One region of the Ralstonia sp. 110700041-2 genome, then DNA from elsewhere that is predicted to be linked to it. Evidence: predicted binding sites of a transcription regulator. Region 1 holds the regulator's gene; each other region holds the start of a gene.
The links. The regulator NrdR, encoded in region 1, represses ribonucleotide reductase genes. The targets are predictions, from matches to a motif close to CACNANATNTNGTG.
Positions count from the first base shown of each region.

Region 1 (3,275 bases):
TGTCGTACACTCGCGAACAACCATTCCACCTTGCGCGACTGGCGAATCCTGAAGCCGCTTCAGCGGCTTCGACATGTGGGCAGCGACCACGAGGAAGCGCAAGGTTTCTGGCGTCATGCACAACGGCGCCTGCCGCTCGCCTGGGCAGCGAATGGGAAGCACAGGGTGACTCGGACACCTCTGCAATCGGCCAACGCTGAGCGCAGTCGTTCAAGCCGCGCGCATGTTTCCCCACGCCTCGCCCGATCTCTGCCATTTCCGTTTCGTTTCAGACCAGACACTCGCCATGTTCGAACGCAGCCGCTATACGATCGACCAGATCGATCCCGAAATCTTTGCCGCCATCCAGAAGGAAAATCAGCGTCAGGAAGACCACATCGAGCTGATTGCCTCTGAGAACTACACCTCCCCGGCCGTGATGGCCGCGCAGGGCTCGCAACTGACCAACAAGTACGCCGAGGGCTACCCCGGCAAGCGTTACTACGGCGGTTGCGAATACGTGGACGTGGTGGAACAGCTCGCCATCGATCGCGTGAAGCAGCTCTTTGGGGCCGAAGCTGCCAACGTGCAGCCAAACTCGGGCTCGCAGGCCAACCAGGGCGTGTTCTTCGCCGTGCTCAAGCCGGGCGACACGATCATGGGGATGAGCCTGGCCGAAGGCGGCCACCTGACCCACGGCATGGCGCTCAACATGAGCGGCAAGTGGTTCAACGTGGTCAGCTACGGCCTGAACGCTCAGGAAGACATCGACTACGACGCGCTCGAAGCCCTGGCGCAAGAGAAGAAGCCGAAGCTGATCATTGCCGGCGCATCGGCATTTGCGCTGCGCATCGATTTCGAACGCATCGGCAAGATCGCCAAGTCGATTGGTGCGTACTTCATGGTGGACATGGCCCACTACGCGGGCCTGATCGCTGCCGGTGTGTACCCGAACCCGGTGCCGCACGCCGACTTCGTCACGACCACCACGCACAAGAGCCTGCGCGGCCCGCGCGGCGGCGTGATCCTGATGAAGGCCGAACACGAGAAGGCCATCAACTCAGCGATCTTCCCGGGCATCCAGGGCGGCCCGCTGATGCACGTGATTGCCGGCAAGGCGGTGGCGTTCAAGGAAGCACTGTCGCCCGAGTTCAAGGCTTACCAGGAACAGGTGGTGAAGAACGCGGCAGCCATGGCCGAAACGCTGATGGCCCGCGGCCTGCGTATCGTCTCCGGCCGCACCGAAAGCCACGTGATGCTGGTCGACCTGCGCGCCAAGAAGATCACCGGCAAGGAAGCCGAAAAGGTACTGGGTGATGCACACATCACGGTCAACAAGAACGCCATTCCGAATGACCCGGAAAAGCCGTTCGTGACGTCGGGCGTGCGCCTGGGTTCGCCTGCCATGACCACGCGTGGCTTCAAGGAAGCCGAGGCGGTGAAGGTCGCCCACCTGATCGCCGATGTGCTGGACAACCCACACGACGAAGCGAACATCGCCGCCGTGCGCGCCAAGGTGGCTGAGCTGACCAAGCAGTTCCCGGTCTACGCCTAAGGCATCCGCCGATGGCCGGATCTTCCGGCCACGTAGTACCCTGCCGCGATGCGCCCCGAATTGAATGAGGGGCCATCGCGGCGTTGTTCTTTTAGCGCAGTGCGTTCTTTGAGGTTGCCGAGGAGACCACCGGCATGAAATGCCCCTTTTGCGGCCACGCGGCCACCCAGGTGATTGATACCCGCATGTCGGAAGAAGGCGACACCGTGCGCCGCCGCCGTCGCTGCGAATCCTGCGACCGCCGCTTCACCACCTACGAACGCATCGAGCTGTTCTTCCCGGCCGTCGTCAAAAAGAACGGCAGCCGCGTCGACTACGACCGCAACAAGGTCAAGGATTCCATGCGCCTGGCGCTGCGCAAGCGCCCCGTTTCCGCCGAAGCCATCGACGAGGCCATCGCCCGCATCGAAGAAAAACTCCTCAGCCACGGCGAAAAGGAAATCGGCAGCGACCGCGTGGGCGAACTGGTGATGCGCGAACTCAAGCGGCTGGACAAGATCGGGTACATCCGCTTTGCGTCGGTGTACCGGAGTTTTGAGGATCTGGCTGAGTTTCGGGACGTGCTGGACGAGGTTGCGGCGACGAATGTGCGGAAATAGCACGCACGCGAACGGCTTCTATCGCCGCTGCGCTCCGGCCGACGACTACCAGCAGCTCGATGCCGTAAGCGTGCCCCCAGATACCATTTTATTCCCCGCCTGATCGTAGCTGAAGGTACCGCATGCATCCGTTGCCTGACCGGCCTGCGGAACGGCTTGAACCGTATAGACCGTCTGCGTAGGCACGACAGAGAAGCTCAGAGCGTAGTAGCCGTTGTCTGACTTGGTATTGGTGTAAACGCCGCTGGCGCCCAATGTCGCGCCAGCGTAGGTGTTGCCCAATGAGCGGTATTGCTCCATTTTCTGAGCCACCGCGAGCAATGCCGTTTTGGCATCCGCGCGCCTGGACTTTTGTATGTAGCCGTTGAGCGACGGATACGCCACGACGGCGAGGATGCCCACAATAGCGACCGTGATCATCAGCTCAACCAATGTGAAGCCGCGGGGCAAACGCCGAGAGCGAGAGAGTCCTGTGTTCATTGGAAGTAGATAACTGAAATCGTCCGTTCAGAGGCGTCCTTTGGATCCAGCAGGAAACGAATCTCTTGCCCCAGACGCAACGACGAGAGGCGGCCCTCATCCCCAGCAGGGCCAAATACGCGCACCGCACGACCGACCTGAAGGCGGTTACCCTGCACGTCGATCTCACCTTTATCCAGATTGAGCGCGGTGACCACGCCACGTATCATGCGAGGTGCTTCACTCGCATGGGGCCGCGCCCGACTCGACGCCGGGCTGGGCGTCACGCCACCAGGCTCGCCACCTCCCACCGCCAGCGCACCATATGCTGCATTGCCTGCCAGCACAAAGGTGGCAATCACACATAGCTTCTTCATACCTGCCCCCTCAGTTCAATTGCCGCCATGCAACACGGCCACGGGAACCCTTACCTGCCGTTTCACCAATCACTTGAATGGCACCCGCCGAAGTATTGACGTATTTGTTTTCAAATGGCGAGGCGCCCGGTGCTTGGATGGGCTGCAAAAAGCCCGGAGCAGCGGGAATTGAGCCGACTTGTCGACCACTCGTATTGGCGGGCGAACCGCCATATTGGAGTAGATCCGAGTTGTTGATGACTCCGTCGCCATTGGTATCGAAGGTCGGACTATCCAAACGGTTGCCCGTAAAGACATCCAGCTCCA
Region 1 is NZ_JBSFAI010000011.1:112,936-116,210, reverse strand. It holds ZMP/ZTP riboswitch at 25-153, shown strand; gene glyA (serine hydroxymethyltransferase) at 287-1,534, shown strand; gene nrdR (transcriptional regulator NrdR) at 1,669-2,133, shown strand; gene ACUXH0_RS17325 (type IV pilin protein) at 2,179-2,613, opposite strand; gene ACUXH0_RS17320 (hypothetical protein) at 2,610-2,969, opposite strand; gene ACUXH0_RS17315 (pilus assembly protein) at 2,980-3,275, opposite strand, start outside.

Region 2 (3,275 bases), on a different contig from region 1:
ACTTTGCCACCACGGCCGTGGCCAGGCTGTTGCCGATCACGTTGGTTGCCGTGCGGCCCATGTCGAAGAACTGGTCGATCCCGATGATCAGCAGCAGACCGGCTTCGGGCAGATGGAACATCGGCAGCGTGGCCGCCACCACCACCAGCGATGCACGCGCCACGCCGGCCATCCCCTTGCTCGTGAGCATCAGCACCAGCAGCAGCGTGACCTGTTGCGTGAAGCTCATCTCGATGTTGTAGGCCTGCGCGATAAACAGCACCGCAAACGCCTGGTACATCATCGAGCCATCCAGGTTGAACGAGTAGCCCAGCGGCAGGACGAAGCTGGAGATGCGCTTGGGCACGCCAAACCGGTCCAGCGCCTCGATCGTCTTCGGGTAAGCGGATTCGCTGCTTGCGGTGGCGAACGCCAGCAGCGTCGGCTCGCGAATCAGCCCAAGCAGACGGCCCAGCGAGCGGCCCAGCAACACATAGCCCACCAGGAACAGGATCGCCCACAGCAGTGCCAGGCCCAGGTAGAACTCGCCGATCAGCTTGCCGTAGGTCCACAGCACGCCCACGCCTTCCACCGTGATCGCAGCGGCCATGGCGGCAAATACGCCCAGCGGTGCAAAGCGCATCACGTAGTCGGTAATGCGGAACATCAGCTTGGTCAGTTCTTCCAGGCCACGGCCGATCACACTGTCCATCGGATTCTTCATCGTCGACAGCGCGGCGCCGAAGAACAGCGAAAACACCAAGATCTGCAGGATTTCGTTGGTGGCCATGGCCTCCACGATGCTGCGCGGAAACACGTGCGTGATGAAGGCCTTGAGGGTGAAGTCACCCGTCTTCAGGCCCGACGTGGCCGACACATCCGGCAGCGCCAGGTTCATGTGCATGCCGGGTTGGAAGAAGTTGACCAGCAGCATGCCCAGCGCCAGCGACGTGGCCGACGCGCACACAAACCAGATCATCGCGCGCAGGCCCACGCGGCCCACCGAACGGCCGCCACTCATGCTTGCCAGGCCCGTCACCAGGGTCGAGAACACCAGCGGCGCAATGATCATCTTGATCATGCGCAGGAAGATGTCGGTGATGATGCTGAAGTACGAAGCGATGTCCTTGGCCGCCGCAGCGTCCTTGGCGTATTCGTGGCAACCCCAGCCGACGGCAATGCCCAGCAGCATTGCCAGCCCAATGTGGGAGGTCAGACGTTTGGTGTTCAAGACTTTCTCCAAGGAATACCGTGGCCGGAAGGCGGCGCGCGACAGACGCGGATCTCATGGGGCCAAGGGCTGGCCCAAGTTCATCACGCTTTGTAAAAAGCGACGATATTAGAGAAGCGCATGGCGATCGTTATGTCGATGTTGCATAGCACCATGCAATTTCTGCATACATCGATATGGCGCCGTTGACACCCTGCTGCGACGCCGCATGAGCATTGGAATTGGGCAGTGCGAAGCGGATTATTGAGCGACACGCAATGCCGTCGGGGCATACCAACAAGCGCTGTTTCGAGCACATGAAAAGCGACGCCTGTACCACGTATGCCGCTGATAGCATCATGGGCTTATGTCACCACCGGAGCCCTGCAATGAAAATGGCGCTCTTCGCCTTCGGCACAACCGACTGGTCTGCCGTTGAACCTACCGAACATGCCGGCGAAACCGGCATGGCGATCTGGCGCACGCGCTACTTTGGCGACGAGTCGGACCGCATCCGCGTGCGCATGGTGGAGTACACGCCTGGCTACCTGGCCGACCATTGGTGCAAGAAGGGCCACATCCTGTTCTGCCTTGACGGCGAACTGGAAACCACACTGGAAGACGGCCGCACGTTCACGCTCACGCCCGGTATGAGCTATCAGGTGGGCGACGATGCCGAAGCCCATCAGTCGACCACCAAAAAGGGCGCTCGACTATTCATCGTTGACTGACCGGGACACCCGGCTAGTGCATCGGCCCCGGCCCCGGTTGACCGGGGTCAAGCGATTCAAAGATCCAGGTCTTTAAGGCTCACAGACCACAATATGTAGTGCTAGTCTGACTCCATACCACTATATGGAGTACCTCATGACGGGCACACAGGTCACTGGGCAAGTCACCAAGCGCGACGGTTCATTGGCGCCGTTCGATGCGCAGAAGATCCGACAGGCCATCGCCGCAGCCGGCCAGGCCACCGGCGAATTCGACACCATCGAGGCGCAGCACCTGACCTCAGGCGTGGTTGCACATCTTGCGCCGCTCCCCTGCCCAGGTATCGAAATCATCCAGAACTGCGTGGAAGAGGTGCTGGTGGACGCCGGCTATTGGCGCACCGCGCGCGCCTACATCGTCTACCGCGAACAGCACGCCCGGCTGCGTTCGCTCAAGCACACGCTGGTCGATGTCGAAAGCACGATGGAGGAGTACCTCGAGCAGCGCGACTGGCGCGTCAACGCCAACGCCAATCAGGGCTATAGCCTGGGCGGCCTGATCCTGAACGTGGCGGGCAAGGTCACGGCCAACTACTGGCTTTCGCACGTCTACAGCCCCGAAGCGGGCACGGCGCACCGCGAGGGCGACCTCCACATCCACGATCTCGACATGCTCTCGGGCTACTGCGCAGGCTGGTCGTTGCGGCAGTTGCTGACGGAGGGATTCAACGGCGTGCCGGGCAAGGTGGAGGCAACGCCGCCGCGGCATATGTCCGCAGCCATCGGGCAGATCGTCAACTTTCTGGGCACGCTGCAGAACGAGTGGGCCGGCGCGCAGGCGTTCAGTTCGTTCGATACCTACATGGCGCCGTTCATCCGCCGCGACGCGATGTCGTATGCCGCGGTCAAGCAGTCCATGCAGGAACTGATCTACAACCTGAACGTACCCAGCCGCTGGGGCACGCAAACGCCGTTCACCAACCTCACGTTCGACTGGACTTGCCCGGCCGACCTGCGCGAACAGGTTCCTTACATCGGCGGCGAAGAGATGCCCTTCACCTATGGCGATCTCCAGCCCGAGATGGACATGATCAACCGCGCGTATATCGAGGTCATGATGGCCGGCGATGCGAAAGACCGCGCGTTCACGTTCCCGATACCGACCTACAACATCACGTCGGACTTCGATTGGGAGCACCCAAACACAACGTTGCTGTTCGAGATGACGGCGCGCTACGGGCTGCCCTACTTCCAGAACTTCCTCAACTCCGATCTGGAGCCGCACATGGTGCGCTCGATGTGCTGCCGCCTGCAGCTTGACCTGCGCGAACTGCTCAAGCGCGGCAACGGGTTGTTTGGCTCGGCTGAGCAGACCG
Region 2 is NZ_JBSFAI010000005.1:288,944-292,218, forward strand. It holds gene ACUXH0_RS09765 (dicarboxylate/amino acid:cation symporter) at 1-1,210, opposite strand, end outside; gene ACUXH0_RS09770 (DHCW motif cupin fold protein) at 1,579-1,920, shown strand; gene ACUXH0_RS09775 (ribonucleoside triphosphate reductase) at 2,057-3,275, shown strand, end outside.
Region 2: the regulator NrdR is predicted to act here: its motif matches at 2,008-2,021, upstream of ACUXH0_RS09775 (ribonucleoside triphosphate reductase).

Region 3 (3,275 bases), on a different contig from region 1:
GCGGCGTCGGCGCAACGTAGGCGATCTGCGCAAGCATCGACACCGGCACGTTGTTGCGCACCAGCGTGTAGTTGATGCGGTAGATGCCGCTTGCGGTGGCGATGTTGCTGTCGGTGTACTGCGTGGCCGTGGCGGGCAGCGTGGCAACCGGCTTGCCGTCGCGCAGCACGGTGATGGGGCCGCTCGCCGCTGTCGGGTTCTGCCAGTTCAGTACCAGCGAGGCGTTGTACGCGCCCACCGTGCTCTGGACGTTGCGCACGCCGACGGCGCTGGCCGTGAGCGCTGCACCGTCCAGCTTGTGGGCGGTGGCCGGCACGGCGGCGTTCAATTGCGCCAGCACGGTCGGCACGATGTCAGCCTCGCTCGGCAGGGCCGCCAGCGTAGCTTCCGACGTGGGCGCCGCCATGCCGGTCTTGCCGAGCACGGCGTTGACCGGCTTGTTCAGGGCGATGAAGGCGGTGCGGTTTTCCAGCGTCGGCGCCGACGTGGTGGCCCCCGTGGCGTCCAGGCCGTGGCTGGTGGTGACGACGACGAGCCAGTCTTCGTTCGGGTTGGCAGCGCGGCGCTGGGCGATGGCCGCCTGCAGCGTGCCGAGCGCCTGGTCGACGTTGGCCAGCGCAGCGGTGTACGCATCGCTTTGCAGGCCCGAAGCCAGCGCGGCGGCGGCCGGCGCGGTGTATTGCGCGAAGACGATGTCGTAGCCGGACTGCACGAGCTTCACGCTGTTCTGCGTCACGCAGGTGTCCACCTGGGCGCAGTCGACGAGCGTGTCAAGGTTGCCGGCTTGCTGATCTGCCTTGAGCAGCGCGGGCAGCGCGGCCGAGCTGACAGCGGCGCCCAGCCGTTGCGTGGTGCCCGTGGCCTTGGCGGCGCTGCGCGCGTAGCTGAACACGCTTGGGGCGGCCAGGGTGGTGATCGTGTCGTCCGTCACGCCATGGCGGTTTTGCCAGGCGCCGGTCAGCACGGTGGCCCAGCTGGGCGTGTCCAGCGGCGGCTGGGCGGTGATGGTGCCAAGCGTCCCGCCGGTCGAAGCCGGCATCACCGCCAGCGCACCCAGGTTCGGCAGGCTGCGCTGCAAGAGCGCGCTCTGTACCTGCGCATAGGTGGCGCCGTCCACGCCGACCATCAGCACCTTCTTGCTGGCGGTGGCGGAGGGCGCGTCCGTGCTGCCCTGGTTGGCGATGGGGCCGCTGTCGCCACCGCCGCATGCGGTCAATGTAGTCGCCAGCGTCGCTGCCACGGTCGTGCTCAGCGCGGCCGTCAGCAGGCGCCGGGCGGGGTGATTCCAAGCCATGTCGATTTCCTCGGTCGTTGTGCGCGGCGCTCGGTGTCTCGCCGCTGTGATTGCGCTCCCTGCAATGCGACCGAAGCGTAGGGTGGGGGGCTGTCGCTCAAGTGACAGCCGCGGCAAGAATGCTGATGCGGCTATTCGGATTTCTTGAGCGGGGAATGTCGGGAAATGCCCCGGTGCGCGGCACGCGTGCACCGGTGCAGTGCGCCGCACACATACCCCTACCGTAGATGAGGTGACGTCTATTGAACTTGCGACGTCGATAGAAAGAATTATTCTGAAGAAACGGTCATTGCGACGCCGCACGCCAGTCCCGCCGACCCTTTGTGCAGACTGGCGTCGCGGGCTTGCGGCACTGCATTGGCGGGTGAAAAATAGCCCTCCGCCCCCACCTGTCAAGTCTAGGCAAATTCGATTGGGCCACTATACTTAGCGTCAATCCCGGAGTTGAACACTAGATGTAGTGGTCGCTTTCCGGGATTCTTATTTCAGCGCCACGCGGGGGCGGGCGTACGGCAGGTCGAGCCGGCGCTTGGGGGCTGAGGAAAGGCAGGGGTCTTTTCCGTCTCATTTCTCCGCGTAGCGCAAGGATTCGCCCAGGGTGTTTCACCATCGGCGAGCCAATAAAACGAACGGTTCAACAGGAGTCCACATGCAGACGGCCCAATCCGAAATCCACTCCGGCACCGCCAATCCTTCGCAATTTGCGCAAAGCGCTGGCGGCACGGCCGTGGCCCCCGGCACCGCTTCCGGCGTCAATCTTGCCGACTACAAGATCATTCGCCGCAACGGCGCCGTGGTGAGCTTCGAGCCTTCGAAGATCGCCGTGGCCATGACCAAGGCTTTCCTCGCCGTGAATGGCGGGCAGGGTGCTGCTTCCGCGCGTGTGCGCGAGCTGGTCGACCAACAAACGCAGAACGTCGTTCGCGCACTGCTGCGCAGCCGCCCGAACGGCGGCACGTTCCATATCGAAGACGTGCAGGACCAGGTGGAACTGGCCCTGATGCGCTCGGGCGAGCACGACGTGGCCCGCGCCTACGTGCTGTACCGCGAGCGCCGCGCCCAGGAGCGCGCGCAAGCCGGCGAAACCCAGCAGCAACCGGCCTTCATCGGCCTGAACGTGACCGACGGCGGCATCACCCGCCCGTTGGACATGGCGGCGCTGCGCAACGTGATCGTCTCGGCCTGCGAAGGTCTGGGCGAAGCGGTGGACCCGGAGCCGATCCTCAAGGAAACGGTCAAGAACCTGTATGAAGGCGTGCCGATGACGCAGGTGTACGACTCGGCCATCCTGGCCTCGCGTACCCTGATCGAAAAGGACCCGGCGTACAGCCAGGTCACGGCGCGCATCCTGCTGCACACGATCCGCCGCGAAATCCTCGGCGAAGAAGTCACGCAAGCGGAAATGAGCACGCGCTACGTCGACTACTTCCCGCAGTTCATCAAGCGCGGCATCAACGCCGAACTGCTCGACGACAAGCTGGCCCAGTTCGACCTGGCCCGCCTGGGCGCAGCGCTGGACGCCTCGCGCGACTTCCAGTTCAACTACCTGGGCCTGCAGACGCTGTACGACCGCTACTTCCTGCATATCAGCGAAACCCGCATCGAGATGCCGCAGGCGTTCTTCATGCGTGTGGCGATGGGCCTGGCGCTGAACGAAATCGACCGCGAAGCCCGTGCCATCGAGTTCTACCAGCTGCTGTCGTCGTTCGACTTCATGTCGAGCACGCCGACGCTGTTCAACTCGGGCACGCGCCGCTCGCAGCTGTCGTCGTGCTACCTGACCACCGTGTCGGACGATCTGGACGGCATTTACGAAGCGCTGAAGGAAAACGCGCTGCTGTCGAAGTTTGCCGGCGGCCTGGGCAACGACTGGACCAACGTGCGCGCACTCGGCTCGCACATCAAGGGCACCAACGGCAAGAGCCAAGGCGTGGTGCCGTTCCTGAAGGTGGTCAACGACACGGCCGTGGCCGTGAACCAG
Region 3 is NZ_JBSFAI010000012.1:101,986-105,260, reverse strand. It holds gene ACUXH0_RS18240 (alkaline phosphatase family protein) at 1-1,294, opposite strand, end outside; gene ACUXH0_RS18235 (ribonucleoside-diphosphate reductase subunit alpha) at 1,944-3,275, shown strand, end outside.
Region 3: the regulator NrdR is predicted to act here: its motif matches at 1,744-1,757, upstream of ACUXH0_RS18235 (ribonucleoside-diphosphate reductase subunit alpha).